DNA from 3 places in the Streptomyces sp. NPDC004752 genome. Region 1 is predicted to be linked to each of the others. Evidence: riboswitches for the same ligand, from Rfam matches in the RefSeq annotation. Region 1 holds a riboswitch; each other region holds the start of a gene.

Region 1 (9,751 bases):
TGGGTTACTTGCTCAGCCAGAGATCGGGACCGAACACCTCGTAGTGGATGGCGGCGGGGTTGAGACCTCGGGTGAGCAGGTCGCCACGAACGGCTTGCATGAAGGGCAGCGGGCCGCACAGATAGGCCGTGGTGGTGTCGGGCAAGGTGAGACCGGTCAGGTCTGCGCGGCCCTCACGCACGTGTAGGCGGGGTTCCTTGACCTCTTCTGCACCGTTTTCGTACCACAGGTACATGGAAGAGCCGGGAAGTCGATGGGCGAGTTCGGTGTGCTCCTCGCGGTGTGCGTGATGGCTGGGAGAGCGGTCGGCGTGGATGACGGTGACGGGACGGTTCGGGGAGGAGACGGCGAGGTGGTCCAGCATGGACAGCATGGGAGTGACGCCGATGCCGGCGGAGGCGAGAAGAAGCGGGCCGTCCCCTTGAGGGAGGACCAGGTCGCCGAAGGGCAGTGAGACGTTGAGGACATGGCCGGGGTGGGCGTGGGCGTGGAGCCAGCTGGAGACCTCGCCCTCGGGGGCTTCGGTGTCGGCACCACGCTCGCGCTTGACGGTGATGCGCCACGTTTTGTGACCGGGAGCGGCAGAAAGACTGTACTGACGTATCTGCCGTGCCCCATCGGGGAGTTCAACCTGGACGCTGACGTACTGACCCGGCAGGAAGGGCTCGGTGGGCAGACCGTCGGGACGGCGTAGGACGAAGGAGGCGGCGTCCGAAGACTCCTCCGTGCGTTCGGCGATTTCCATCTCGCGCCAGACGTCGCCGTCTTCGACCTGGGCCTGAGCGTACAGCCGTGCCTCCATGGCGATCAGAGCATTGGCCATCAGCCAGTACACCTCGTCCCAGGCGGACGCCACCTCGGGGGTCACGGCGTCGCCGAGGACTTCCGCGACGGCGCCCAGCAGATGGCGTCCGACGAGGGTGTACTGATCGGCGGTGATACCCAGCGAGGCGTGCTTGTTGGCGATGCGGCCGAGGATGGCGTCGGGACGTTCACCGGGACGCTCCACCAATGCGGTGGCGAAGGCCGCGACGGCGCCCGCGAGTGCTTCACGCTGGGCGCCGGTGGCCTGGTTCCCCCGGTTAAAGAGGTTCCGCAGCAGTTCCGGACGCTCTTCGAACATGTGGCGGTAGAACAGTTCGGTGACGGCGCCAAGGGAGGCTCCCACGGCCGGAAGAGTGGCTCGGACGACCGGGACGGCTTGTGCTGAGAGCATGACAGCTCCTATCTGGTATCTCAGATGCATATTTAAGGTGGTGCTCGTCCACCTGTGGGCAGGTGAGGTGCGGTTCAGTTGCGCGAGGCGGCTGCTTCCCGGTCCCCCTCCGGAGTCGTGCACTTGGCGAGTCGCACAGGAGCATCGTAGTTAATTGGTATTACGGAGTCCAATTAAGTGGTGTGTGGCATGGGTCTCCTTGCCTGGGTGAGGGGCTTGGGAGTTGTGGGATCGGCGGCCGAACCGGCTCCTGCGGGGCCGAACCAACTGATCGTTTCAGGATGCGTGCCCAGGCCGAACCGGGGCAGGAACGTCGGCGCCAGGGTGACCTTCGGGATGCGCACGCTCGCATGCCGGCTGCCCGAAGGGTGGGCGGAATTTGCGTCACTGTGCAACTCTGGAGAGGTGCCGACCGAGGAGGAGGTGAGCGACATGGATCGCAGCAGCAGTAGTCAGGGCCGAGCCCGGCCCCGCACCCCCATGTCCCCCCGCTCCTCGGGCATCCGGTAGCCCCGCTCTGCCCGGCGGCTGCCATGCCCTCGACCTCCCCCGCCGCGACGGGGGAGGGGAGGTTTCCATGGCGAATCCGACCACCTTCCCTTTCGTGCTCCGGCGCCCGGTCGGCGTCGGCTGCGGCGGCCTGATCGGCGTCGAACGTCGGTGGCGCGCCCGCACGGCCGGGCTGCGTACCAATGCGCTCGTGGCCGCCTGTGCCACCCTGTTCGTCCGCTACGGCACGGTCACCGACGACCACGGCAGGCCCATCCGGGGCGCCTCCTACGCCGTGTCCGTCATCGGCTTCCTCGGCGCCGGGGTCATCCTGCGGGAGGGCGGCGGCATCCGCGGCCTCAACACGTCCGCCACACTGCGGTGTTCGGCCGCCGACCGGATGATCGACGGTCGGGTGCAGCTCTCCCCGGCCCGCACCGGCGACGGACGCGCCCCCACCGGGCTGCGGGTGCTGCGCGACGGTGAGGACATTACTGCCCTGCGGGTCGGCGTCGGCCTCGATGGCCACCCTGCTCGCGGCCCGGAACGGCTCGTCGCCCGGCTCTCCCCGGAGCCCGGCGTGCGGGAGTTGCGCCGACACCTGGACCACAGCTCGCTCGACATGGCACGGGAGGCGACAGCGGCATGAACGACCTCGACACCCTGAGCGCACGACACACCGTCCGCCGCGCCGCCCGGCGCCTGGCGGAGGACGCCCCGAAACTCGTCGTCGGCTCCGCGGACGCCTACCGGGCCGGCCTCGCCACCCGCGCCGCCGAACTGCGCCGAGCCGTGCTCGCCGCCTGGCTCACCGGCGTACCCGAGCACGTCATAGCCGCCGACGGCGGCCTGTCCCTGGCCGTCGTCCACGCGTGGATCTCGGCCGAGACCCCGCCCCCACACTCGGCCGACGGGCCGGGGTGAGGTACGACGTCCCACCCCCGCCCGAGTGCCGGTGCCGGGAGACAGGGGGCGGGGGCGGGCAACTTGCCGCGCACGGTACGGGCGGCGGTGGTACGCGGGGCGTCGGCGCCGACGCAACCCTTCCCGTGGTCCTCGATTGGTCCTCGATCGCCTTCTGCGGTTCGGTACCGGCCCCGGCTGGGGTGGCCGTACACGGTGGCCCGTGCTGCCGCGGCTGCGGGCCCGGCGGTCACGGAGATCTCCTTCGCGCCACGCATCCCCGGGATCCGTGGCGAGGGGACGAGAGCGCGAAGGAGCGGCGGACCGGACGGGGACGACCACGCACGGGCAGTGTGCGGCGTTGACGGCGGTCGTTCCCGCTCACCGCTGCGGGGCAGTCCCCGATGGTGACATGGCCCAGGCGGGCGCCCGGCGCCGGGGACAGGAACCCGGTCCGGCCGGCCGGACCGTCTTGGTAGCCTGATCGGGCCAGTCGAGCCACATCCGAGGCCAGGGAATCCGGTGCGAATCCGGAGCTGACGCGCAGCGGTGAGGGGGACGGGCGGGGCACAGCAAGCCACTGGGAGGGGTTCGGACCGGCCGCGGGCCGGTGCGGGGCCGTACCGGGAAGGCGCTCCGTCCGGACGAACCCGAGTCCGAAGACCTGCTGGCACCTCCGCACCACGTGCGCGGAGGGACGTCCGTAGGCCAGGCTCCGCGTACGAGCCCCGACACCCGAGGCATGCCCGTGCTCCGTTCCGCGTTCCGTCCCGCCCTGCTGTTCCTCACCCCGGCGCTGCTGCTGACCGCGTGCGTCGGCTCCGGCGGAGCCTCCCCGGACTCCGGCCGCTCCACCGTCGGCTACCCCCGCACGATCGACAACTGTGGCCACGAGGTCACCCTGAAGTCGGCCCCCGAACACGCTGTATCCCTCAACCAGGGCACCACCGAGATCCTGCTCTCCCTCGGCCTCGGGGATCGTCTTGCCGGCACCGCCACCTGGACCGACCCGGTGCTGAAGGGCCTGGAGAAGGCCAACGCGTCCGTGCCCCGACTGGCCGAGAACACTCCCTCCTTCGAGAAGGTGCTCGACGCCGGACCGGACTTCGTCACCGCGTCGTTCGTCTCCACCCTCGGCAAGGGCGGCGTCGCCACCCGCGAGCAGTTCGAGAAGCTGGGCGTGCCCACGTACGTCTCCCCGTCCGACTGCGCCGCAGGCAAGGACAACGGCAGCGGCGGCGACGGCTCCCGCGGCACGCCGCTCACCCTCGACGTCGTGTACGGCGAGATACGCGACCTGGCCCGCGCGTTCGGCGTCGACGAGCGCGGCGCCAGGCTCGTCGCACGGCTGAAGGAGCGGGTGCGGGCGGCCACCGACGGCCTCGACGCCTCCGGCGTCTCCCTCATGTACTGGTTCGCCAACTCCCAGTCTCCCTACCTCGCCGGCTGCTGCGGCGCCCCCGGTGCCATCACCCGGGCGATCGGTGCCGAGAACGCGTTCTCCGACACCCACGACGAGTGGCCCCAGATCAACTGGGAGACCGTCGCCGACCGCGACCCCGACGTCATCGTCCTCGGTGACCTGACCCGCAGGTCCCAGACGGCCGAGACCGCCAAGGCCAAGATCCGCTTCCTGGAGACCAACCCCGCCACCCGCAACCTCACCGCCGTCAGGAAGAAGCGGTACATCCTGCTCAGCGGGCAGGCGATGAACCCGTCCCTGCGCACGGTCGAGGGGATCGAACGGGTCGCCGCCGGACTGCGTCACCTCGGACTCGCCAAGTGAACCTCCGGGCCGCGCTGTTGACCGTCGGCGGGCTGCTGGCGGTGGCCGGGTCGGTGGCGTTCGCCGTGACCTTCGGCCCCGCCGATATCTCCACGGCCGACGTCTGGGCCTCCGTCGCCGCCCATCTCGGGTACGGCGACAGCGAGTTGGCGCCGTTGCGGGACGGCATCGTGTGGGACCTGCGGATGCCCCGGACCCTGCTGGCCGCCCTCTGCGGGGCGGGCCTCGCGGTGTGCGGAGCGGTCATGCAGTCCCTGCTGCGCAATCCGCTGGCCGACCCGTTCGTGCTCGGGGTGTCCTCCGGGGCGTCCACCGGCGCGGTCGCCGTGGTCGTGCTCGGGGTCGGCGGGGGAGCGGTGTCCCTGTCGGCGGGCGCGTTCGTCGGCGCGCTGCTGTCCTTCGGGCTCGTCCTCATGCTGAGCCACACCCTCGGCGGTGGCCCCGACCGGGTGGTGCTGTCCGGCGTGGCGGCCATGCAACTCTTCTCCGCGTTCACCTCGTTCACCGTCCTGACGTCGGCGGACGCGGAGACCACCCGAGGCGTGCTGTTCTGGCTGCTCGGCTCGCTGAGCGGCGCGAGCTGGAGCGATGTGCTGCTGTGCGCCGTCGTGCTCGCCGCCGTTCTCACGGTCTGCCTCGGACACGCCCGCCTCCTGGACGCGTTCGCGTTCGGCGAGGACGCCGCGGCGGCGCTCGGCGTGCGCGTCGCCCGCACCCGGCTGGTGCTGCTGTGCGCGACCGCGCTGCTGACCGCGACACTCGTCAGCTGCGCCGGGGCGATCGGCTTCGTCGGGCTGGTGCTGCCGCACGCGGCCCGTGCGCTCACCGGTTCCGGCCATGTGCGACTGCTGCCCGTCACGGCGCTGGCCGGAGCCGTCTTCCTGGTGTGGGTGGACACGATCGCCCGTACCGTCATCGATCCCCAGGAGGTCCCGGTGGGCGTGGTGACATCCCTGATCGGCGTGCCGGCGTTCGTGGCGGTCCTGTACCGCGGACGGAGGCGGGCATGACCGGCCCGGACCCCACGGCCGGCCAGGGCACACCGCCCGGTCTGCGCGCGGAGCGGGTCACGCGCCGCGCCGACGGCCGGATCATCGTCGACGGCGTCACCCTCGCCCCCCGTCCCGGGGAGACGATCGGCCTGCTCGGCCCCAACGGCAGCGGCAAGTCGACCCTGTTGAGGCTGCTCGCCGGAGTGCTCGCGCCCACCACCGGGGTCATCACCCTGGACGGCCGTCCGCTGGCCCGGGTCGGCCGCCGGGCCACCGCGCGGCGCATCGCCACCGTCGAACAGCACGCGGACACCCAGACCGAACTGACCGTCCGGGACGTCGTCGCGCTGGGCCGCATCCCGCACCGGCGGGCCTGGACCGCCGCCTTCGCCGACGACGTGCGGGCGGTCACCGACGCGCTGGCCCGCACCGGGCTGACCGAGCGGGCGGACCAGTCCTGGCACACCCTCTCCGGTGGCGAGCGGCAGCGCGCGCAGATCGCCCGCGCGCTCGCCCAGGAACCCCGCGAACTGCTGCTGGACGAACCCACCAACCACCTCGACATCCAGCACCAGTTGGACCTGCTGGACCTCGTCGTCGGCCTGCCGGTCACCACCGTGATCGCGCTGCACGACCTGAACCTCGCCGCGATGTACTGCGACCGGCTGCTCGTCCTGCAAGACGGTCGGGCGGTCGCGGAAGGCAGCCCGTCCACGGTCCTCACGCCCGCCCTCATCGAACGGGTCTACGGCGTCCGGGCCGAGGTCACCCAGCACCCGGGCCACCCGGTGATCCGCTTCCTGCGCCGAACGACCCACGGTGCGGGGCGGACCGGCCCGCGTGACCTGCCGACCGAGCCGGACGCCTCCGCCGCGACGGCGACCTGACCCCGACCGGTGGACGACGCCGCCCCGCGACGCGGTTCACAAGGCCGTCCCGCGACGCCGCTCACGAGGCCGTCCCTCGGTGCTGTCCCAAGGGGCCGTAGCGCGCCGCCGTCCCGCGCGTCGTCACCGCGTTCCGGCGTACGGCCGTGACTGCCCCTGTGGCGCGCCCCCGGCCGCTACTGTTGCGGCCCATGGGTGCACGGTTGCCGCTCTCGGCGGTCTCCCGGCTGTTCGGCTCCATGGCCGCCGGCGCTGCCGTCGGTGTGGTCGTCGGCGTCCTGACCGACCTGCCCCTGGGCGTTCTCGCGGGCATCGGCGCGACGGAGGCGACCTTCGTCGTGGCGGGCTGGTTCGTGCTGTGGCCCATGGACGCCGAGCAGACCCACCGCAACATTGGCCGTGAGGACTTCCGCCCGGTCCTGGAGGAACTCGTCGTGGTCACGGCCGCGTTGTGCGGGCTGCTCGGCATCGTGCTGCTGCTGGTGTTCGGCAGGTCGGCCGACGGGCACGCGGCGGCGGCCGGCGCGCTCTGCGGGGTGTTCATGGCCTGGGCGGCCCTGCACCTCATGTACGCCACGCGCTACGCCCACCTGTACTGCACGGCGTCCGGCGGCATCGACTTCAACTCGGACGAGCCGCCGGCGTACCGCGACTTCCTGTACTTCAGCTACAACCTGGGCATGACCTACCAGGTCTCGGACACCAGCGTGTCGAGTTCGACGATCCGTGCGGTGGCGCTGCGGCACTGCCTGCTGTCCTACGTCTTCGGCACCGGCATCCTGGCCACCGTGATCAACCTGGTCGTCGGGATCGTCTCCGGCTGACATCGCACACACTGCGCGCCGGCCCCAGCTGTCGGGCTGTCCGGGGGACGGGGGACGGGGCGGGGATGGCGCCGATCATGGCCGGGCCCCCACCGGGCGCCATGGAACGGCGTGCGGGTCACCCGGATCCCCTCGCTCGGGCGCGGTGTCGGCGCGCCGTGCTCGTCGTGGGCCCCTCGGGCACCGGTGTGTCGTGCGGCGGTGTCGGTCCGGTGGCCGCTGAGGGGACGTGGACGAGGTTCGTCTCTTGGTCGGTCGGCTCGGTGTACGTCCTCGCGTGGGGAGTGCGGGGACCGGCGCGGGTTCGGTGGCCGAAAACGAGTCCTTGGCGGGCGGTGCCGTCCGTCGGCAGCGCCGTGGTGGCGACTCGGGCAGGGGCGAGGCATTCCCGCAGCTCCTGGCGGGCTTCGACGTCCGCTGCACATCCGACCTTCTCGGCCGCACCATGGCCCTGACTCTCATCGTTTACCAGAGCTTTGCAGACTCCACACGTCCCAAGCGAATACATCCTTGTTGTCAGCTGGAGTTGAAAATGGGCCACGGCCACGGACATGACCAGGGTCACCACCACCATCACCACCACGGCAGCGACGAACCCACGTCCCTGCCGCCCGCCCTCGACATGTCGGTTCCCGACGCCGAACTGACGCCCAGTCAGTCGTCGCGACGTGCCATGCTCCGCCGCACCGGCCTGCTGGGCGCGGGCCTGGCGGCCGGCAGCGTGCTCAGCGGCGCGGGCCAGGCCGCCGCGGCACCGGCAGCGTCGGCCTCGTCGCACGGCTCGCGTTCGCATGGCTCGCATGCGCACGGCTACCTGTGGCTCGCCGGCGACCACCACATCCACACCCAGCACAGCCCCGACGGCAAGTACCGCGTCATCGACCACGTCCGCCAGGCCAACGCGCACGGTCTGGACTGGATGGTGATCACCGACCACGGCAGCGAGACGCACGCCAAGATCGGTGTGGAGAAGGTCAACCCGGACATCGTCGATGCCCGCGACAAGATCGGCGACACCCTGGTCTTCCAGGGCCTGGAGTGGAATATCCCCGCCGCCGAGCACGGCACCGTCTTCGTCCACCCGGGCAAGAACGAGGTCGCCGTGCTGAAGGAGTTCGAGAACTCCTTCGACGGCGAAGTGAAGAAGGCCACCGGCAACACCCCGGCCAACGAGGCACTGGCCATCGCCGGCATCAACTTCCTCGCCGACCAGGTGCGCCGCCGCAAGGTCAAGGACGTCCTCTTCCTGGCCAACCACCCGGCCCGCAAGGGCATCGACTCCCCGCACGAGATCCGCGGCTGGCGCGACGCCCAGCCCAGGATCGCGGTCGGCATGGAGGGCGCCCCCGGCCACCAGGCCGCCGGCATGCCCGCCCCGAACGGTCCGGGAGAAGGCCGGGGCTACTACGACAACAGCCCCGGCGCCAACTCGTTCCCCGGCTACCCGCTGGAGAGCTACCGCACCTGGGGCGGCTTCGACTGGATGACCGCCACCGTCGGCGGCCTGTGGGACAGCCTGCTCGCCGAGGGCAAGCCCTGGTGGATCACCGCCAACTCCGACTCCCACGAGGTCTACGCCGACTCCTCCACACGCGGCCCGAACAGCGACTTCGAGGCCAACGGCCGCCACGCGGACCCGGTCTACGGCGGCGGGCTGAAGGTGACCGACGGCGACTACTGGCCGGGCCAGTACTCCCGCACCCACGTCGGCGCCTCCTCCTTCTCGTACCAGGCGGTCATGGACGGCATCCGGGCCGGCCGCGTCTGGGTCGACCACGGCGGGCTGATCAGCGGACTGAACGCCCGGGTGCGCTCCGGGTCCAAGGCGGTCACGCTCGGCGGCTCGCTGTTCGTGCGCCGCGGCAGCCAGGTCGACCTGGTCATCGAGATCAGCCTGGCCAACGGCCCCAACTGGTCCCAGTTCGTGCCGAAGCTGGCCCGCGTGGACGTCATCCAGGGCGCCGTCACCGGCCGGGTCGCGGACAAGGACGTCTTCGCCACCCCGGACACCAAGGTCGTGAAGTCCTTCGAGGTGAACAAGTCGACCGGGTCCGTCCGGCTGACCTACTCCCTCGGCCGGGTGGACGAGCCGCTGTACGTGCGGCTGCGCGGCACCGACGGCAACCGCTCCGCCGTCGGCCTGAACGGTGCCGCCGTGGACCCGGTGGGCCCGGCCATGGACGTCGTCGGCGATGCTGACCCGTGGAAGGACCTGTGGTTCTACTCCAACCCGATGTGGGTCCTGCCCGCATGACGGCACCCCACCACGTGCCCGGCGTCCACTCCGTCATCGGGGTGGACGCCGGCACGGCGAGCCTGCGCGAGGCCGATCACCTCGTGCACCGCCTCACCGACGGCCTCGGGCTCCCGGAAGGCACCGTCGGCTGCACCCATCTGATCCGCACCGCCGAGCGCCGCGGGACGACCGTCTCGTTCGCCCTGCCCGACGCGGCGGCGGCCGGGGCGGCCTGGCAGCGCCTGACCGAACTCGCCGACCCGGACCCGGAGCTGGGCGCCGTGCTCGGCGACCTGACGCACGGCGCGGCCGCGTCGGCCCGCGCGGCGGCCCCGGGCGCCGCGGACCACGCCCGTCGCAGCGGCGGGCGGGCCGTGCTCTACCCCGGCGCGGACCGGCTCACCGGCACCGTCGTCCT
Region 2 (9,751 bases), on a different contig from region 1:
TGGGTGCCGCCCGCGGCGAGCACGGTCGCCACCAGCGCGTCGGCCCGGCCGAGAATCGAGTACAGCCCGGCGTCCGCGCCGCGCAGCGAACCGCAGTACACGGGAAGGGCGTTGGCGCCGCGCGCCTCGATCGCGTCGCACAGGGTGTCCACGAAGGCGGTGTTGCCGCTCAGCTCGTGGGCCCGGTAGAAGAGCACGCCGACGGTCGGGCGGCCCGCGACGGGGACCCGCTCGCCGTGGACGCCGTACTCCGGCATCTTCCGCGGCCCGTCGAAGCCCTCACCGGTCAGCAGCACGGTGTCGGACAGGAACCGGGCGAGTTCGGTGAGATTGGCGGGTCCGCCCTCCACCAGATAGCGCAGCGCCTCGGCGACGACACCCGCGGGCACGGACGACTCGGCCATCAACTCGGCGTCCGGGACGGCCTCGCCGCCGAGCAGCACGGTCGGCACCCCGGACGCCTTCAGCACGGCCAGCCCGTCCTCCCAGGCCCGCTTGCCGCCCAGCAGCCGTACGACGGCGAGGCCGGCCCGCCGCAGCAGCGCCGGAAGCTCCTCGGCGACATCGATCCGGGTCGGGTTGCCGATCAGGTAGGGCGCGCCGGAGGCACGCGCCGCCAGCAGATCGGTGTCGGCGGTCGACAACAACAACACTGTGCTCATGCGGGCGCTCCCGGTGGAATGAAGGGCAGTCCTCGTGGCGCGCCCGACTCGATGAGCCGCCACAGCGCGTCCGTGTCCGCGTGCTGTTCGATCAGGTCGCCGAGCCGGTCGAGCCGCCGCTCGCGCAGCGCGGCGAAGGACGTGTCACCGGCCGGTACGAAGCGGCGGTCCGCGGCGGCCGCCACCTCGCGCAGAAAGGCCCGCCGGAAGCCGTCCGACTCCAGCGCGCCGTGCCAGTGCGTGCCCCAGGTCCGGCCGACCCGGCAGCCGTCCAGGAAGGGCTCGCCGCCGATGACGTCGGCGACGCCGTGATGGATCTCGTAGCCCTCGACGTGCTCGCCGAGCGCTGTGCCAAAGGGCCGGGCGAGGGTCTTCTCGGGGGCGAACCGCACCCGCACCGGCAGCAGGCCGAGCCCTGGCACCTGCCCGGCGCGCGACTCGACCTCGTCCTCGATGTGCTCGCCGAGGATCTGGAAGCCGCCGCAGATGCCGAGGACCGGGCGGCCCTCGCGGGCCCGGCGGGTGAGCGTCCGGGCCAGCCCGCGCTCCCGCAGCCACTGAAGGGCCCGGACGGTGCCCCGGGTCCCGGGGACGACGACGAGGTCCGCGTCGGCCAGTTCCTCCGGCCGGTCCACGAACCGCACCACCACGCCCGGTTCGGCGGCCAGCGCGTCCACGTCGGTGAAGTTGGACATGAGCGGCACGGCGCACACGGCGACCCGCAGCACGTCCGCGCCGACGGGTTCGGCGACCGCCGACTCCCGCACCGCGCCGGGCGGCGAGCCCCGCCCCCCGGCTCTCGACTCCGCTCGGGCGGCGGGGACCCCCATCCCGTCCTCCTCGTCGATGCCGAGTCCGTGCCGGAACGGCAGGACGCCGTAGGTGTGCCGTCCGGTCAGGGCGTGCAGCATGTCGAGGCCCGGCGCCAACAGGCCCGCGTCCCCGCGGAACTTGTTGACGAGGAACCCGGCGACCTGTTCCTGGTCCTCGCGCGACAGCAGCGCCACGGTCCCGAAGAACGACGCGAAGACGCCCCCGCGGTCGATGTCACCGACCACCAGCACGGGCAGCCGCGCGCCCCGCGCGATGCCCATGTTCACGATGTCGGTGCGCCGCAGGTTGATCTCCGCCGGGCTCCCGGCCCCCTCGCAGATCACCGCGTCGTACGTGGACCGCAGCGTGGCGAGACAGTCGAGGACGGTCCCCAGCAGCCGCTGCTGCCGCCCACCGTGGTAGCCGCGCGCGCTCAGCTCGCCCACGGGCCTGCCCAGCAGCACGACCTGGCTGCTCTGTTCCCCGCCCGGCTTGAGCAGTACGGGGTTCATCAGCGCGGTCGGCTCGATCCGGCACGCCTGGGCCTGCATGGCCTGGGCCCGCCCGATCTCGGCGCCCTCCCGGGTGACGAACGAGTTCAGGGACATGTTCTGCGCCTTGAACGGCGCGACCTTGACCCCCTGCCGCACCAGCCACCGGCAGATCCCGGCGGTGACGACGCTCTTTCCGGCGTCGGAGGTGGTACCGGCGACGAGGAGACCACCACCGTTCATGACCGGAGTCCCTTCGCGGCTCATGACCGGTGTCCCTGCGCGGCCAGGCGCGCGGCGGCCACGACGCCGAGCGCGAGCAGCCCGACCCGGCGGGAGAGCCGTACGGCGCGTTCGATGTCCGGGGTGGTGACGGCACGGCCGCCGCCGTTGAGCACGGCCCGGTGCTCGACGCGCCCCCCGTACGAGAGGGTCCCGCCCATCCGCACGCCCAGCGCCCCGGCGAAAGACGCCTCGACGGGACCGGCGTTGGGGCTCGGATGCCGGCGGGCGTCGGCCCGCCACGCCCGTACGGCGCCCCGCGCGTCGGGCCCGCAGACGGCGGCGAGGGCGGCGGTGAGCCGCGCCCCCGGCCAGCCGGCGACGTCGTCGAGCCGTGCCGCGGCCCAGCCGAACCGGCGGTGGCGCGGCGAGCGGTGCCCGACCATCGCGTCGAGGGTGTTCACGGCCCGGAACCCGACGAGCCCGGGCACTCCGCCCAACGCCCCCCACACCAGGGCCCCGACGACCGCGTCGGAGGTGTTCTCGGCCACGGACTCCACGACCGCCCGGGCGATCCCGTCGGCGTCCAGGGCCTGCGGGTCCCGCCCGCACAGATGCGGCAGCCGCGCCCTGGCCGCCGTGACGTCCCCCGCCTGGAGGGCCCGCCCGACGGCCCGGGCCTCCCGGGCGAGCGAAGTCCCGCCCACTACCACCCAGGTGACGGCCCCGGTGAGCGCCACCGAGGCGGCGGGGGAGGCGCGTACGGCCCGCTGGGCCACGGCCCCGAGGGCCGCGGCGCCACCGACGCACACGGCGGTGTGCACGACTCCCCACCCGCGGTGGTCCCGCCACAGTGCCCGCTCCGCCGCGTCGGCCGCACGCCCGAACGCGGCGACCGGATGCCCGCGACGCGGATCGCCGACGAGCAGGTCACTGAGGAGGCCGAGGGCGGCGCCGTACGCGAAGACGCGATCGGCACGCACCGGCTCAGCCGGCCGTGGGGTCGGGAAGCGACCTGGTGCTGTATCTCAATCCGCAGCCGAGCATGGCGATATGTCCTCACTCAGGGTGTCCACGCCCTGGTTCGACGAGACCGGCGGTGAGAGTTCCTGGCTCCCGGGGAGTTCTACCCCGGTGACAGTGGCGGGACCGCGCCGGATTCGCACCGGCTTCCTCTCGTGCCGCCGTACATGGCTCCGGCAGTCCACCATGGCCCCGGAAGGGCCGTCAACTGCCGTTGACCTGCGAGGGGAGAGTGTGCCGAGGCTCATATCGGCACGGCCGCACGCAGCGCCCCGAAGGGGCGCGGGGAACTGCGCGACCAGCCACGACGGTGCCGCAGACGACCGACGGCACAGCGCGGCACATCCAGCGGAGCGCTTAGGCGGCGATCAGATGGATGCCGTAGCCCACCGCGGCGGCGCACGCCGCGAAGCACGCGCAGGCGGCGGTCAGCGCGAGGCCCCCGGAACCGCCCCGCGCCGCGGCCCGTTCGCGGTGCGACAGTCCGGCCACGCCGAGGGTGAAGAGGGTCACCAGCGCCACGGTGACCGTGAGACTGACGCCGAGGACGGAGCCGAGGGCCGCCCAGTCGATCTTCATGGTGATGCTTCCTTGGGTACCGGAGGGAGGGGAGCGGACCAGGAGGGGAGTGGACGAGGAGGGAGTGGACGGTCAGACGGCGGCGGTCGGCGGGGCGGCCTGGTCTGCGGCGGCGGTGGCGGCGGCCGGGGCTGCAGACACCGGCGGGGGCGAAGACGCGGAGGCCGACTGGGGCGAGGACGCGGAGACCGGCGGGGGCGGGATCGTGGCCGTCAGGTCGGCGGCCGGGGAGCCTGACCCCGGGGGCGGCGCGGCGGCGGGCGCCGCGGTCGGCTCACCGGTGTCGTTGACATTGCTGTGGTCGACGACCTCGCGCCGGGAGACCTTCCAGATCGCGGCGCCCGCGCCGACCAGGAAGACGCCCACGCACCCGGTGCCCCAGTCGCCCAGCTCCGTGACGGTCTCCGCGAGCGCGCCTGCCAGCGCGGCGGCCGGCAGCGTCAGCGCCCAGGCGACGAACATCCGGGTCGCCGTGGACCAGCGGACCACGCCGCCCCTGCGGCCCAGGCCCGCGCCCATCACGGAACCGGAGACGACATGCGTGGTGGAGAGGGAGAAGCCGAGGTGCGAGGAGGCCAGGATGGCGGTCGCGGCGCTGGTCTGCGCGGCGAAGCCCTGCTGCGGCCCGAGGTCGGTCAGGCCCTTGCCCATGGTGCGGATGATCCGCCAGCCGCCGAGGTAGGTGCCGAGCGCAATGGCGAGACCCGCGGAGAGGATGACCCAGGTGGGAGGGTTGGAGCCGGGGGCGAGGGCGCCGCCGGCGATCAGCGCCAGCGTGATGATGCCCATCGTCTTCTGGGCGTCGTTGGTGCCGTGGGCCAGGGAGACCAGGCCCGCGGAGGCGATCTGGCCGGCCCGGTAGCCCCGCTCGGCGGCCCTGCCGTCCGCCTGCGCGCCGAGCCGGTACGACAGGCGGGTGGCGAGCAGCGCCGCCACGCCCGCGACGACCGGGGCGGCGAGCGCCGGGATGAGGACCTTGGTGACGAGCACGTCGCCGTGGACGGCGCCCGCGCCGGCGGAGGCGAGGGTGGCGCCGATCAGACCACCCATCAGGGCGTGCGAGGAACTGGAGGGCAGGCCCACCAGCCAGGTCAGCAGGTTCCAGAGGATCGCCCCCACCAGGGCGGCGAAGATGACCTCGGGACGGATGCCGCTCTCGTCGACGAGACCTTTGGAGATCGTGTTGGCGACCTCCACGGAGAGGAAGGCGCCCACCAGGTTGAGGGTGGCGGACAGGGCCACCGCCACCTTGGGCTTGAGCGCACCGGTCGAGATGGTCGTGGCCATCGCGTTGGCGGTGTCGTGGAAACCGTTCGTGAAATCGAACGCGAGTGCGGTGAGCACCACAATCGCGAGGATCAGCGAGAAGTTTTCCATTTACCCAGGCAATCGTTCGAAGTCATCGACCGGTTGAACGTAGGAAACCTGAATGAACGGAAGATGAACCATGAGGGGACTTGTGGTGTCGTGCGGGGCGGGTGTGCCCGCCCGTTGAAGAGATCCGGGTCACCCGGCAGGATCACGGCATGGCGGAACAGCGGCGGGAGCGGCGGACGGCGACACGGGGCGCGGGGCACGAGGAGGCGCGCGCCTGGGAGGAACTGGTCGGCGCGGCCCGCCGCACCGTGTCCGACGGACTGGTCGTCGGCACCTCCGGGAACGTCTCGGTGCGCATCGGCGACACCGTGCTGGTCACGCCCTCGGGCGTGCCGTACGACCGGCTCACGCCGGACGATGTGACCGGTGTGGACCTCGACGGCCGACAGGTGCTCGGCACGCTGGTGCCCACCAGCGAACTGCCCATGCACCTCGCCGTCTACCGCGCCACGGACGCGCGCGCCGTTGTCCACACCCACGCCGTGCACGCCACGGCCGTCTCGACGCTCGTCTCCGAACTGCCCTCGATCCACTACATGTCGGCGGCGCTCGGCGGCCCCGTCCGGGTCGCACCGTATGCCACGTACGGCACCGAGGAACTGGCCCGGAACATGCTCCGCGCCCTCGCCGACCGCTCCGGCTGCCTGCTGCGCAACCACGGCACCCTCACCTACGGCGGCACCCTCGACCAGGCATACGACCGCACCGCCCAGCTGGAGTGGATGTGCCGTCTGTGGCTGACGGCGTCCTCGGTACCGGGCCACACCCCCACCCTCCTGACCCCGGACCAGCTGACGGAGGTGGCGGAACGACTGCACGACTACGGCCAGCGCCCCTGACCCCCCGGCACGCGGAAAGACACCCCCGCACTCACTCACAACGGCATCCATCCACTCCCTTCAGGGGCGCGGGGAACTGCGCAACCGGCCAAAGAACCCCCGCTCCCGCTGGCCGACCGCGCGGTCCGCCGGGAGACTGGTGGCGTGCGCACTGTCACAGTGACGGCCGCCGCCGTCACCGCGGCCCTGGCAGCCGGTGCGGCCAGTGTGGCCGCCGGGCGGCTGGCCAGCGACGCCGCGCTCAAGGCGCCGGCCGGTCGGCCCCTGCCCACCGAACCCCGGCTCACCGTGCACGCCACGGCCGCGGGACAGATCACCCTCACCCGCGACCTGGCCTCGCTGCGCCCCGGCACCTACGGCCTCGCGGGCAACGGCTCGCACGCCGTCGTCGGACCCGTCCTGGAGTCCGTGCGGAGCACCGCCGACACCGTCGTACGCCGCCTGCACGGCGTCACCCACGGCACGCTCAGGGCCGGTGACAAGGTCTGGCTCACCCCGAACGTGCACGTCGGCAACCCGGCCTCCGCCCTCGACCTAGACCACGCGGACATCGACGTGCCCGGCGAACTCGGCCCACTGCCCGCCTGGTTCGTGCCCGGCCGGCGGGACATCTGGGTGATCGCCGTGCACGGTCTGGGCACCACCCGCGAACAGGCGCTGAACGTCATGGAGTTCCTGCACCGCAGGCGCCTTCCGGTGCTCGCCCTCGCCTACCGCGGCGACCTCGGCGCACCCCGCCGACCCGACGGTCTGAACCACTTCGGCGAGACCGAGTGGCGCGACCTGGACGCGGCGATCCGCCACGCCGTCCGGCACGGCGCCGACCGCGTGGTCCTGCTCGGCTGGTCCACCGGCGCCACCATGGCTTTGCGCGCCGCCGCCCGCTCGCCCGAACGCGACCGCGTCGCCGGGCTCGTCCTCGACTCACCGGTGCTCGACTGGCAGGCCACACTGCGCGCCCTGGCATCGGCCCGCCACGCGCCGGACGCCGTGCTGCCGCTCGCCGTGCGCGCCGCGCAGGGGCGCACCGGACTGCACCCCGACGGCCTCGCCGACACCGCCGACCCCACCCGGCTCGACGTGCCCACCCTGATCATCCACGGCCCCGGCGACACAGTGGCCCCCTGGGTGCACTCCCGGTGCCTCGCCGACCGCCGCCCGGACCGGATCGCCCTGCACACCGTCCCGAACGCCCCGCACGCGGCCATGTGGAACGCCGATCCCGAAGAGTACGAGGAACAGCTGCGCCGGTTCCTGACGCCGCTCATGTAATCCATGACGCCGTCCATGCAATCCATTCCGTTTAACTCCGTACCGGTGGCCTGATCATGGCCCGTCCAGCCCGACCGGACACCGTGCATTGGCCACCCCCGTCGCGCGCCGTGACATTCCGTTTGGGTTTTCGGACCGTCAACCGGAAGACTGCCCCCGTGACGTCCCGTATCCCGCGCGACTCCAGGCTTCGACTCGTCCGACCGCGACCCCTGGCCGCCGCCCCCACAGCTGTGAACCAGCGGCGCTCACGCCGCCCCGCACCCCGGCCTCCGGAAGGCACGCCCGCCCCCGCGGAGCTGGCCAGAATGGCTCGCTCCGGCCTGGCGGGCGCGGCCCGCGTAGCCCACTGGGCCGATGCCGCCCTCGGCCCCGGCCGCGCCGGTGCCACCGAGGACGGCAAGGCCATCCTCTCCGACACGACCGTCGAACGGGCGGCCGACGATCTGAACCTGACCGTGGCCCAGGTCCGGGCCGACTGGGACACCGCCCGCCTCGCCGGCCTCGTCGAGGTGCACGGCGACAGCGCCCGCCCCGGCTGGCGGCTGCGCGCCTGGAACCGGGACGACAGCGCCGTACTGCGCGGCTGGGTCGCGCTCTTCGACGCCTGGTCGCTGGCCCACCCGGAACCCGCCGAGCAGGAGCACGCGGTCGTCGCGGACGTGATCTCGGCCATGCCCCAGGCACTCTCCTTCCTTCAGCTGTCCGCCGGTCCGGTCCCGGTCGAGCAGCTCCTCGACCTGCTTCAACAGCGGGTCACCGAACTGCGTACCAAGCGCTGCGAAGTCCCCTACGAGTCCGGCCCGGGCGACGCCCCCGGCGCCGCGCTCCCGACGGCGGGCGCGCCCGCCGTCCCGGCGCCCGCGCCCGCCGAGGACGCCCTCCTCGCCCCGGTCCTCGACTGGGCCCTGCACGCCCTCGCCTCCGTCGGCGCCCTCACCTACGGCGAAGGCCAGGCCACCCTCACCCCGCTCGGCAGCTGGGCGGTATGGGTCAAGCTGGAGCAGATCTGCGTGGCCGCGCAGAGCCCCGCCGGGAACATCGAGCAGTCCGCCGAGGACATGCTCCGCGGCTGCGCCCAGCTCCGTCCCAACGCCGCCCGCGCCGAGTACCGTGCCTGGCTCGCCGCCCGCCCCGTCGGGAGCGCCGTCACCGAACTGATCGAGGCCGCCCGCGGCGACGACGCGCTGCTGCGTGGCCTCGCCTTCGAGGCGCTGCGGGTCGTCGGCGCCCCCGCCGAGCCCGATGTGCACGGCGTCGTCGACGAGCCGACGCTGCGGCCCTACGCCCTGCTGTGGCTGGCCGAGCACGACGGCGCCGACCCGGAGGACGCCCACGAGGTCCTCACCCGCGAAGAGGCCACCTGGCTGTGGGTCGACACCGCCGCCGCCGTCGCCGACCACGGGGAGACGTCGATGCTCGTGCGCCACCTGGAGTCCGCGGTGCAGCCCACCGTCCCGCGGCTGCTCGCCGAGGTGCGCGCGGTGGGGCACCCGCGCACCGTGCAGGTCCTGGTCGCACTCGCCGCCGCGCACCCCGACCCGGCGCTGGCCAAGGCGGTGCGCCGGGCCGCCTTCCAGGTGCACACCGGCGGATAGGGCGCGCCGGAGCGGATCAGATCCCTATCTCGGGGGCGTACGTCCCGAAGCTCCAGATGTTGCCCTCGGCGTCCCGGGCCGTGTAGTCCCGGGAGCCGTAGTCCTGGTCCGTCGGGGGCATCAGGATCTCCGCGCCGTGGTCCACGGCGCGCTGGTGGTGCGCGTCGACGTCGTCCACCACGATGTACACCCCCGCCGGCCCCGCGTCCTTCATCAGTGTGTCGAAGACACCGCCGCGGCCCTTCGAGCCCAGCATCACCGCGCCGTTGCCCTGCACCAGCTCGGCGTGCAGCACCGAGCCGCCCTCTCCCTCGTACACCGACAGCTCGGTGAATCCGAATGCCTCCGTGAGCTGCTTGATCGCCGCTTTGGCGTCCGCGTACAGCAGCGTCGGATAGATACTCGGACGCCCTCCGCCCGTGCCTGCCATGCCGATCACTCCCCTGTGAACATGTCGCACCTATGTCCGTCGACGGGCCGGTCGGTCCCATGGATCCGGCCTGCCGCCCAGTCTTGCACCCGGCACCGACAACGCCCGGCGACAACCGACCCGCGCTTCACCGGAACGTGTCGCACCGCATGTCACCGCTGCTGCTGCTGCCGCCGCTGTGCCGGGTCGTATGTCCACGTCCCCGGCCTCACCCGTCCCTCGGCCCGTCCCTCGGACCGCTCCTGGAGCCGGCCCTGGCTCCGGTCGTCGCCCACGGCCGCCGTGGCGTCCGGCCCGTCGTGGATGTCCGTGGTCGTCAGGCCCGTGATCGGCGGTCACGAGAAACCGGACGGAGGGCAGAACAGAAGGCAGAACAGAAGGCAGAACAGAAGGCAGAACAGGGGGCCGAACGGGGGGCCGAACGGGGGACGGGCCCGCCGCCCGC
Region 3 (9,751 bases), on a different contig from region 1:
TGGACGCGGGCACCCGGGTGGGCCGCTTCATGCTCCAGGACACCCTCGGCAACCTCTACCGGCCGTTCCGGAACATCGGCTGGAAGCCGGGGCTGGTCGTCACCAGTGCCCTGGTGTGCGGGCTGTGGGGCTACTTCCTGTGGGTCGGCGTGCATGAGCCGCTCGGCGGCATCAACCAGCTGTTCCCGATCTTCGGCATCTCCAACCAGCTGCTGGCGGCGGTCGCCCTGGCCGTCTGCACCACGCTGCTGGTGAAGTCCGGCCGGCTCAAGTGGGCCTGGGTCACCGGGATCCCGCTCGCCTGGGACACGACGGTGACGCTGACCGCGAGCTGGCAGAAGGTGTTCTCCTCGGACCCCAAGGTCGGCTTCTTCAAACAGCGCCAGGTGTTCCAGGACGCCATCGACGCGGGACAGGTGCTGCCGCCCGCCAAGAACATGGCCGACATGCACACCGTGGTCACCAACTCCACGGTGGACGGCGTCCTCTCCGCGGTGCTCGCCCTGCTGGTCGTGATCGTCGTCCTGGACGCGTTGCGGGTGTGCATGCGGCACATCCGCCGCCCGGCGCTGTCCACCCTGAGCGAGACGCCCTACGTCGAGTCGAAGATCACCGCCCCGGACGGGCTGGTCCCGACGCGGACCGAGAAGGAGGCGGCTCGGCATGCGGCCGGCACTGCGGCGGGTGGCTAGCGGACTGCGCGGACTGCGCTGGTATGTGCGGGAGTTGACGGGCGAGTCGGCCTACGAACGCTATGTCGCGCAGCTGGCGGAGCGGCATCCGGAGGCGGCGCCGCCGTCCCGCCGGGAATTCGAGCGGATGCGCACGGACCGCCAGGAGTCGGACCCCCGCCAGGGCTTCCGCTGCTGCTGAGCACGCCGTTCGCGACCGGGACGACATCTTCGCCGAGGCCGACGACGCAGCCGACCACGCCTTCGCCCCGACCCGTCCGGCCACGGGGGCGCCGCGCGGCGGCCGGCTCCCGCAGACCTTCCGAGCCCCGGTCGGCGGCCCGTTCACCCGCTGGTTCCATCGCTGGTTCCATCGCTGGTTCCGTCGCTGGGCGCTGCTCGCGGGCCGGGTGGCCGGGATGGTGCAGCGGACGGTCGCCGTCGTCCTGAAGACCGCCCTGAAGGCCGCCCTGAAGGCCGCCCTGAAGGCCGTCAAGGCTCCGGCGGGCGTGGACGAGCGCCCCGAACGGGCGTGGGGCACCGCACCGGCAACCACGCATCCGCAACGTGCCGTCGGAGCCGACGAGCGACGGCGATCCGTTGACGTACTACACAACATCTGGGGGTGTCATGACGGCCCGACACTAGATGTATGCTCATGCTCGCTGTCGCCGCAGGGGAATCCGGTGTGAATCCGGAACTGTCCCGCAACGGTGTACTCATGCGCGTATGCCCACATACCCGCATGCAGGCTTCAGTCCGAGGACCTGCCGACGGCGCACCCGACCGTCCGGTCCGGGTGCCCTGACGTCCGGGCCTCGTGGAATGGGCCGGTGGGCGCGACGCCGTGTGCGCTCGTGTGCTGCCCCCTGCCCTCCGCAAGGCCCCGTGCCGAGCGAGGGAGAGCCCCACGTGACCATCGCGCCAGCCGACCCGGCTTCAGCCGACCCGGTTTCAGCCGCCCAGGCGACCGCGGTCCCGGTGGAGACCGACGGTCCCGGTGCCGCGCTGCTGCGGACCCTGACCGAGCTGACCGCCGACCTGCCCGACGCCGACCCCGGCCGGGTCGCCGCCGCCGCGCTGCGCGGCCGGTCCGCGCGGGCCGACGCCGATGTCGCCGCGGAGTTGCGGGAGCTGGCCACCGAGGCGGCCGCCGGCCTGATCTCGGAGGACCCCGCCTACTCGCGGCTGGCCGCCCGGCTGTTGACCCGCTCCATCCGCGCCGAGGCCGCCACACAGGGCGTCACCTCGTTCACCGGGTCGATCGCCGTGGGACACCGGGAAGGACTCATCGCCGACCGCACCGCCGCCTTCGTGGAGCTGCACGCCGAGCGGCTCGACGCACTGATCGACCCCGCGGCCGACGACCGCTTCGGCTACTTCGGACTGCGCACACTGCACAGCCGCTACCTGCTCCGGCACCCCCTGACCCGCAAGGTCGTCGAGACGCCCCAGCACTTCATGCTGCGGGTGGCCGCCGGCCTCGCCGATGGAGGCGCCGCCGGGGGAGATTCCGGGCACGCCGTGGACGAAGTCGCCGCGCTCTACCGGCTGATGAGCCGCCTCGAGTACCTGCCCTCCTCCCCCACGCTCTTCAACTCCGGCACCCGCCACCCGCAGATGTCGTCCTGCTATCTCCTCGACTCCCCCAAGGACGAGCTGGACTCCCTCTACGACCGCTACCACCAGGTGGCCCGCCTCTCCAAGCACGCCGGCGGCATCGGCATCGCCTACTCCCGCATCCGCTCCCGCGGTTCGCTGATCCGCGGTACCAACGGGCACTCCAACGGCATCGTCCCGTTCCTGAAGACCCTCGACGCCTCCGTGGCCGCCGTGAACCAGGGCGGCCGGCGCAAGGGCGCGGCGGCGGTCTATCTGGAGACCTGGCACTCGGACATCGAGGAGTTCCTGGAGCTGCGCGACAACACCGGCGAGGACGCCCGCCGTACGCACAACCTCAATCTCGCCCACTGGATCCCGGACGAGTTCATGCGGCGGGTCGACGCCGACGAGCGGTGGTCGCTGTTCTCCCCGTCGGACGTGCCCGGGCTGGTCGACCTGTGGGGCGAGGAGTTCGACGCCGCCTACCGCGGGGCGGAGGCGGCCGGGCTCGCGAGGAAGACCATCCCGGCCCGTGATCTCTACGGCCGCATGATGCGCACCCTCGCGCAGACCGGCAACGGCTGGATGACCTTCAAGGACGCGGCCAACCGCACCGCCAACCAGACGGCCGAGCCGGGCCATGTCGTCCACTCCTCCAACCTCTGCACGGAGATCCTGGAGGTCACCGACGACGGCGAGACCGCGGTCTGCAACCTGGGCTCGGTCAACCTCGGCGCGTTCGTGAGCGGCGGGGGCATCGACTGGGAGCGGCTGGACGAGACCGTCCGCACCGCCGTGACCTTCCTCGACCGGGTCGTCGACATCAACTTCTACCCGACCGAGCAGGCGGGTCGTTCCAACGCCAGATGGCGGCCGGTCGGCCTGGGCGTGATGGGCCTCCAGGACGTCTTCTTCAAGCTGCGCCTGCCCTTCGACTCGGCGCAGGCGAAACAGCTCTCCACCCGCATCGCCGAGCGCGTCATGCTCGCCGCCTACGAGGCATCCGCCGGCCTCGCCGAGCGGAGCAGCCCGCTGCCCGCCTGGGAGCAGACCCGTACGGCGCGGGGTGTCCTGCACCCCGACCACTACGGCGTCGAGTTCACCTGGCCGGAGCGCTGGGCGGCGCTGCGCGAGCGGATCGCGACGACCGGCCTGCGCAACAGCCTGCTGCTCGCCATCGCGCCCACCGCGACCATCGCGTCCATCGCCGGGGTCTACGAGTGCATCGAGCCCCAGGTCTCGAACCTGTTCAAGCGCGAGACCCTCTCCGGTGAGTTCCTCCAGGTCAACTCGTACCTGGTGCAGGACCTCAAGGAGCTGGGCGGGTGGGACGCCCGCACCCGCGAGTCGCTGCGCGACGCCAACGGCTCCGTACAGGACTTCGCGTGGCTCCCGGCAGAGGTGCGCGCCCTGTACCGCACGGCGTGGGAGATCCCGCAGCGCGGCCTGATCGACATGGCCGCGGCCCGCACGCCCTATCTGGACCAGTCCCAGTCCCTGAACCTGTTCATGGAGACGCCGACCATCGGCAAGCTCTCCTCGATGTACGCCTACGCCTGGAAGCAGGGTCTGAAGACCACGTACTACCTGCGGTCCCGCCCGGCGACCCGGATCGCCCGCGCGGCCCGGGCGCAGCCCCGGGCCACCGTCCCCGTGCAGGCCGTCCCGGACCCCGAAGCGATCGCCTGCTCCCTGGAAAACCCCGAGTCCTGCGAGGCATGCCAGTGATCTCCCACCGTTCCCAGAACCTTCTCGACCCCGGCTTCGAGCTGACCCTGCGCCCCATGCGCTACCCCGACTTCTACGAGCGCTACCGGGACGCCATCAAGAACACCTGGACCGTGGAGGAGGTCGACCTGCACTCCGACGTCGCCGACCTCGCCAAGCTCACCCCCGCCGAGCAGCACCTCATCGGCCGGCTGGTCGCCTTCTTCGCCACGGGCGACTCGATCGTCGCGAACAATCTGGTGCTGACGCTGTACAAGCACATCAACTCCCCCGAGGCGCGGCTGTACTTGAGCCGTCAGCTGTTCGAGGAGGCCGTGCACGTCCAGTTCTATCTGACGCTGCTGGACACCTATCTGCCCGACCCGAAGGACCGTGCGGCGGCCTTCGCCGCGGTCGAGAACATCCCGTCCATCCGGGAGAAGGCCGAGTTCTGCTTCCGGTGGATGGACTCGGTCGAGCGCCTGGACCGCCTGGAGTCGACGGCCGACCGCCGGCGTTTCCTGCTCAATCTGATCTGCTTCGCCGCGTGCATCGAGGGCCTGTTCTTCTACGGCGCCTTCGCGTACGTCTACTGGTTCCGCAGCCGGGGCCTGCTGCACGGCCTGGCCACGGGCACCAACTGGGTGTTCCGCGACGAGACCATGCACATGTCCTTCGCCTTCGACGTGGTCGACACGGTCCGCAAGGAGGAGCCGGACCTCTTCGACGACCGGCTCCGGCAGCAGGTCACCGACATGCTCCGGGAGGCCGTCGAGGCGGAGCTGCAGTTCGCGCGCGACCTGTGCGGTGACGGCCTGCCGGGCATGAACACCGACTCGATGCGGCAGTACCTGGAGTGCGTCGCCGACCAGCGTCTGACCCGGCTCGGCTTCGCCCCGGTGTACGACTCCGAGAACCCCTTCTCCTTCATGGAGCTGCAAGGGGTTCAGGAGCTGACCAACTTCTTCGAGCGGCGCCCGTCGGCGTACCAGGTGGCGGTGGAGGGCACCGTCGACCTGGACGAGGACTTCTGATCCCGCTCCTCGTCCGCCGCCTCCCCGGCCTCCCTGAGCTGTCGGTCGACGCGCCGGTCGCGCACGATACCGAACACCGACGGGAGGACCAGGAGGACGAGGATCCCGAGGACCGCGAGCATGCCGATCATGCCTTCGATCTGGTTCGTGTTCATGGAATCCACTGTCGCGCCTGACACCCCGCACCGGCAGTGGCAGGACTGCCGCACACCCTCGAATTACTGCCAGCGGCGAGGCACACTGGCAGCATGCTGAAGAACGTGGCGGCCGTCCTGCTGGACGGCGTACACCCCTTTGAGCTGGGCGTCGTCTGCGAGGTGTTCGGCCTCGACCGCGGCGACGAGGGACTGCCGAGGTACGACTTCGCCGTGGTCTCGGCGGAGGGCCCGGCGCTGCGCACCCATGTCGGCGGGCTGACCGTCTCGACGCCGTACGGGCTGGACCGGCTGGCCGAGGCCGACCTGATCGCGGTACCGGCCGGCGAGGAGTTCGTCACCCGCGACTACCCGCCCGAGCTGCTGAAGTCCCTGGTCGCGGCGGTGGAGCGCGGGGCGCGGGTGCTCAGCGTCTGCTCCGGGGTGTTTGTGCTCGGCGCCGCCGGGCTGCTCGACGGGCGGCGGTGCAGCGTGCACTGGCGGCAGGCCGGGGAGCTGGCCGCGCGCTGCCCGCGGGCGATCATCCAGCCGGACGTGCTCTACGTCGACGCCGACCCGGTGATCACCTCCGCCGGCACCGCGGCCGGGATCGACGCCTGTCTGCACCTCGTGCGCAAGGAGCAGGGCCCCGAGGTCGCCAACAAGATCGCCCGGCGCATGGTGGTGCCGCCGCACCGGGACGGCGGACAGGCCCAGTACGTCGAGCGCCCGCTGCCCAGGAGCCGGTGCGACACCGTCGGCGAGGTGCTGGCCTGGATGGAGCAGCACCTCGACCGGGAGGTCACCGTCGAGCTGCTCGCCGCCCGCGCCCATATGGCGCCGCGCACCTTCGCCCGCCGCTTCCAGCAGGAGACCGGCACCACCCCCTACCGCTGGATCCTGCGCCAACGGGTGCTGCTGGCACAGGAGTTGCTGGAGGGCACGGACGAGACGACGGACGCGATCGCGGCGCGCACCGGATTCGGTACGGCCGCCGCGCTGCGCCACCAGTTCGTCCGGGCGCTGGGCACGACCCCGCACGCCTACCGGCGCGCGTTCCGGGGCCCCGTGGCCGCCTGAACACGCACCGGTAGCCGAGAGCGACGCGCGCCGTCAGGGTCGGTCGCGCGGCGTCCGGTTCAGTAGCGCGGCGTCAGCAGGTGCCGGACACCGGCCGTCACCACGCCACGGGTGTCAGCAGCAGCCGCTGCGGACGGAGCGTGATGCCCACCCGGTCCCCGTCGTTCGACCCACTGACCTGCTCGAAGCGGTACTTCGACGACAGCGCCGCGGTGATCAGGGTCAGCTGCGCCATCGAGAAGTGGTCGCTCGGGCACTTGCGGTTGCCCACGCCGAACGGGCTCATCGCGTACTTCGGCACCTCCTTGGCCCGCTCCGGCAGCCAGCGGTCGGGGTCGAAGCCGAGATTGTCGGCGAACGAGCGGGCGTCGCGCTGGACGGCGTACGGGCTGTAGACGATGTCCGCCCCGGCGGGAATGCGATAGCCGCCGAGCGTGGTGTCGGTGACCGCGCGCCGCGTCAATATCCATACGGCCGGGCGCAGGCGCAGCGCCTCGACGACGACATTGTTCGTGTGCCGCAGCCCGCGGACATCGTCGAATCCGACCGGTCGGCCGCCGGTGACGGATTCCACCTCGTCGCGCACCTGCTCGGCGTGTTCCGGGTGTTCGGCGAGCACCTGGAGCAGCCACATGATCGTGGAGGCGACCGTTTCGCTGCCAGCGGTGAGTATCGCGACGACCTGGTCGTGGATCTCCTGCTCCCCGATGGGGTCGCCATTCTCGTCCTGTGCCGTCAGCAATGCCGTCAGCAAATCGTCCGGCTTTTGACCGGATGCCCGGCGTTCGGCGATGATCTCGTCGACGAGGAGGTGCAAATCGGCCAGTGCCCGGTTGAATTCGCGGTTGGCCGGAAGAGGCAGTTTGTACAGCGGTCCGAGCGGCACCACCATCCGGCGGTACATACCACGGAAAACGGTGGAGAGCGCGACGCACAACCGCTCGGCCCCCTCGTCCATAAAGTCGCCGCGCAGCAGGCAGCGGGCGGCGATGCGCACCGCGATCCGGAAGGACTCCGAGGTGCAGTCGACGATCTCGCCGGGCCGCCAGCGCTCGGTCAGCGCATGCGCCTCCTCCTCCATGATCGGCCCGTAGGCGGGGATGGCGTCGAGCCTGAAGGCGGGCTGGATGGTGCGCCGCTGACGGCGGTGCTGGGGCCCGTTGGCGGTGGCCACGCCCTCCTTGCCGACCAGTCCCTCCAGGGACTCCCACAGCGGTCCGTCGATCTTGTAGTCGGGGCTGAGCGCCAGCGCTCCGGTGAGCGCCGGGGTGGTCACGGCGTACACCGTCTTCGGGCCGAGCTTCAGCCGTACGACGTCGCCGTGGTCCCGCAGTTGGGACATGAAGGCCAGCGGGTCGCGGACCAGCTTCCAGCCATGGCCCAGGACCGGCACGGCGCCGCCCGCCAGGGGCGGTTCGAACAACTCGGGCGCCTCGGGCGTCTCAGGTGTCTCCAGTGTCCCGGGGGTCTCCGGTGTCTCCGGTGTCCCGGGGGTCTCCGGTGTCCCGGGGGTCTCGGGCTTCACGTGCTTGACGGTCATTTCCCACCTGCCGCTTCCTTGTTGACGTACGGGGGCGTGGACCGGTCCTCCCAGCTGTCGACCCGGTAACGGCCGGATTCGTGGTGGAACCAGTAGACCGAGCTGAACCAGTTGCGCATGGCGCAGACACAGGCTCGTACGGCGACGCCGAGTTCCTTTCCTCGGGTCGTGCCGTCGTCCAGATGATCGGCGAACCGCTCGGCCGTGCGTTCCGCCTCGATGAATTCCGTTATGCATTTCTCGATGCGCCGCCGGACGTCGCCGACCGCTTCTTCCAGGGTCATCCCTTCATGAGTGACAAGACTGATTCCGAGATTGTGGACCTCATCTCCCGCTATTTCCTTGGGGAGTGAGCAGAGGTCGTTGTACCAGGCGGCGAATTCCTGGCTGAGCAAGGCCGGACGACGATATGCCGGGTCTTTCCGCACGGCGTCGGGGAGTTCGAGTCCGGCGCTCGGCTCCAGCAGGTCCGTCCATATCCAGTGGGCGAACGTCAGGCGCCGCAGGGCGAGATACTCCTCGACGCCGGGAACATATCCCTCGGTGCGATTGCGGAACTCGCGGTCGTACGCCTCGATCACCGCGTGGAAGTGGCGGGCGAACCGCGCGTTCCAGGTCGGCGGCAGGAAGGAGTACAGCCGCACCATGCTGTCCGCGAACCCCGCGACCACGGGATCCTGGTGGTTCAGATGGTGTCGGGGTGAGTCCAGGGCCGTGTGCAGCCGGGACCGCAGCCGCCGCCAGTCGGCCGCGCGGCCGTGCACGATGTCACGGTCGTGCCGGTCGTCCCAGACGAAGAACCACGCGCTGTAGTCGGCTATGGCCTGTAGGACGTCGTCGGGGGCGCCCGTGTAGTACCCCGCCATCAGATCCGTGTAGCACAGGCCATCGGCATATTCCGCAATCTTGTCCGCCGGCATGAGCCGCTTTTCGAGCAGCCAGAGGCGGGTCTTCTCCTGGAGTTGTGGCCAATACGGATGCAGTTTCCGGGGAAAGGCTTCCTCGATCACCGGAAGAGCGAGCGACGGTGGGACCGCGATCGCCGTGGGCGTCGATGTGGTGCCGTGTGGTATTGCATGCACGAACAAACCCCTCTCAGCCGTCAGATGCGCACGCGCCGCTTGCTGTGCCGGGCGTGCGCCGTTGTGTATCCCCCCGACTTCCCATTCAGCACCACAACTGACCGATCTGGGAACGGATTTGCTCCATTCACTACCCCGGAGCGCGGAGGTTCTCCCCTGCTGCGATCGACTGTGCAGCGCTACGCACGACGCCCGGCCAGGGAGTTCCCTGGCCGGGCGTCGCAACCGGCTGATCAGGCGCCGCCACCGGTTGGTCGGGCGTCGCGCGGCTGGTCGGGCGTTGCCACCGGCTGGTCCGGCCTCGCCACTGGCCGGTCGGGGCCGCATTCGGCCTCAGTCGTTGGCGACCACCGGGTAGCGTGGCTCGTTCTCGGCCATCTGCCGCAGCGCGTCCTTGCGCTCGCGCTTGGAGAGCCGGTCGATGTACAGGTACCCGTACAGGTGGTCGGTCTCGTGCTGCAAACACCGTGCGAAGTAGCCGGTGCCGCGCACCTTGACCGGGTTGCCCCGCTCGTCCTGCCCGGTCACCTCGGCGTAGTCGGGCCGGGCCAGCGGCGCATACGCGGTCGGTACGGACAGGCAGCCTTCGTTGCTGTCGTCGAGCCGGCGCCGCTCGGCGGGCAGGTCCACGAGCCGGGGGTTGCAGACCACGCCGACATGCCGGGCACCCTCGTCGTCCTGGCAGTCGTAGACGAAGACCTTCAGCTCGACGCCGATCTGGTTGGCGGCCAGGCCCACGCCCTCGGCGGTGCGCTGGCTGGCGAACATGTCCGCGACCAACTGCTGGAGTTCCTCGCCGAACTCGGTGACGTCCGCGCACTCCTTGTGCAGCGCCGGATGGCCCACGACCGTGATCGGCCGCGAGGTGCCGCGCTCCCGCCAGGCGGCCTCGCGCTCCTCG

Evidence for each region. A riboswitch is a leader RNA that binds a small molecule or an ion and turns the genes downstream of it on or off. The one in region 1 is predicted to bind cobalamin.
Region 2: it holds a riboswitch for cobalamin, as region 1 does, so the genes downstream of both, ACWEKM_RS24310 (cobalamin biosynthesis protein) here and ACWEKM_RS20290 (ABC transporter substrate-binding protein) in region 1, are expected to answer to the same signal.
Region 3: it holds a riboswitch for cobalamin, as region 1 does, so the genes downstream of both, ACWEKM_RS14865 (ribonucleoside-diphosphate reductase subunit alpha) here and ACWEKM_RS20290 (ABC transporter substrate-binding protein) in region 1, are expected to answer to the same signal.

What each region holds. Positions count from the first base shown of each region.
Region 1 covers NZ_JBSGBN010000045.1:55,214-64,964, forward strand. The annotation lists gene ACWEKM_RS20275 (globin domain-containing protein) at 5-1,216, opposite strand; gene ACWEKM_RS20280 (MgtC/SapB family protein) at 1,794-2,354, shown strand; gene ACWEKM_RS20285 (hypothetical protein) at 2,351-2,629, shown strand; cobalamin riboswitch at 3,082-3,294, shown strand; gene ACWEKM_RS20290 (ABC transporter substrate-binding protein) at 3,351-4,394, shown strand; gene ACWEKM_RS20295 (FecCD family ABC transporter permease) at 4,391-5,404, shown strand; gene ACWEKM_RS20300 (ABC transporter ATP-binding protein) at 5,401-6,273, shown strand; gene ACWEKM_RS20305 (DUF1345 domain-containing protein) at 6,465-7,097, shown strand; gene ACWEKM_RS20310 (PHP domain-containing protein) at 7,630-9,351, shown strand; gene ACWEKM_RS20315 (hypothetical protein) at 9,348-9,751, shown strand, end outside.
Region 2 covers NZ_JBSGBN010000060.1:11,118-20,868, forward strand. The annotation lists gene cobN (cobaltochelatase subunit CobN) at 1-662, opposite strand, end outside; gene ACWEKM_RS24305 (cobyric acid synthase) at 659-2,209, opposite strand; gene ACWEKM_RS24310 (cobalamin biosynthesis protein) at 2,230-3,171, opposite strand; cobalamin riboswitch at 3,273-3,412, opposite strand; gene ACWEKM_RS24315 (hypothetical protein) at 3,569-3,790, opposite strand; gene ACWEKM_RS24320 (anion permease) at 3,863-5,167, opposite strand; gene ACWEKM_RS24325 (class II aldolase/adducin family protein) at 5,317-6,006, shown strand; gene ACWEKM_RS24330 (alpha/beta hydrolase) at 6,151-7,278, shown strand; gene ACWEKM_RS24335 (hypothetical protein) at 7,437-8,876, shown strand; gene ACWEKM_RS24340 (VOC family protein) at 8,893-9,306, opposite strand.
Region 3 covers NZ_JBSGBN010000029.1:42,453-52,203, forward strand. The annotation lists gene ACWEKM_RS14855 (carbon starvation CstA family protein) at 1-692, shown strand, start outside; gene ACWEKM_RS14860 (YbdD/YjiX family protein) at 664-873, shown strand; cobalamin riboswitch at 1,289-1,460, shown strand; gene ACWEKM_RS14865 (ribonucleoside-diphosphate reductase subunit alpha) at 1,584-4,001, shown strand; gene ACWEKM_RS14870 (ribonucleotide-diphosphate reductase subunit beta) at 3,992-5,014, shown strand; gene ACWEKM_RS14875 (hypothetical protein) at 4,927-5,169, opposite strand; gene ACWEKM_RS14880 (helix-turn-helix domain-containing protein) at 5,263-6,228, shown strand; gene ACWEKM_RS14885 (bifunctional albaflavenone monooxygenase/terpene synthase) at 6,326-7,768, opposite strand; gene cyc1 (epi-isozizaene synthase) at 7,765-8,850, opposite strand; gene def (peptide deformylase) at 9,184-9,751, opposite strand, start outside.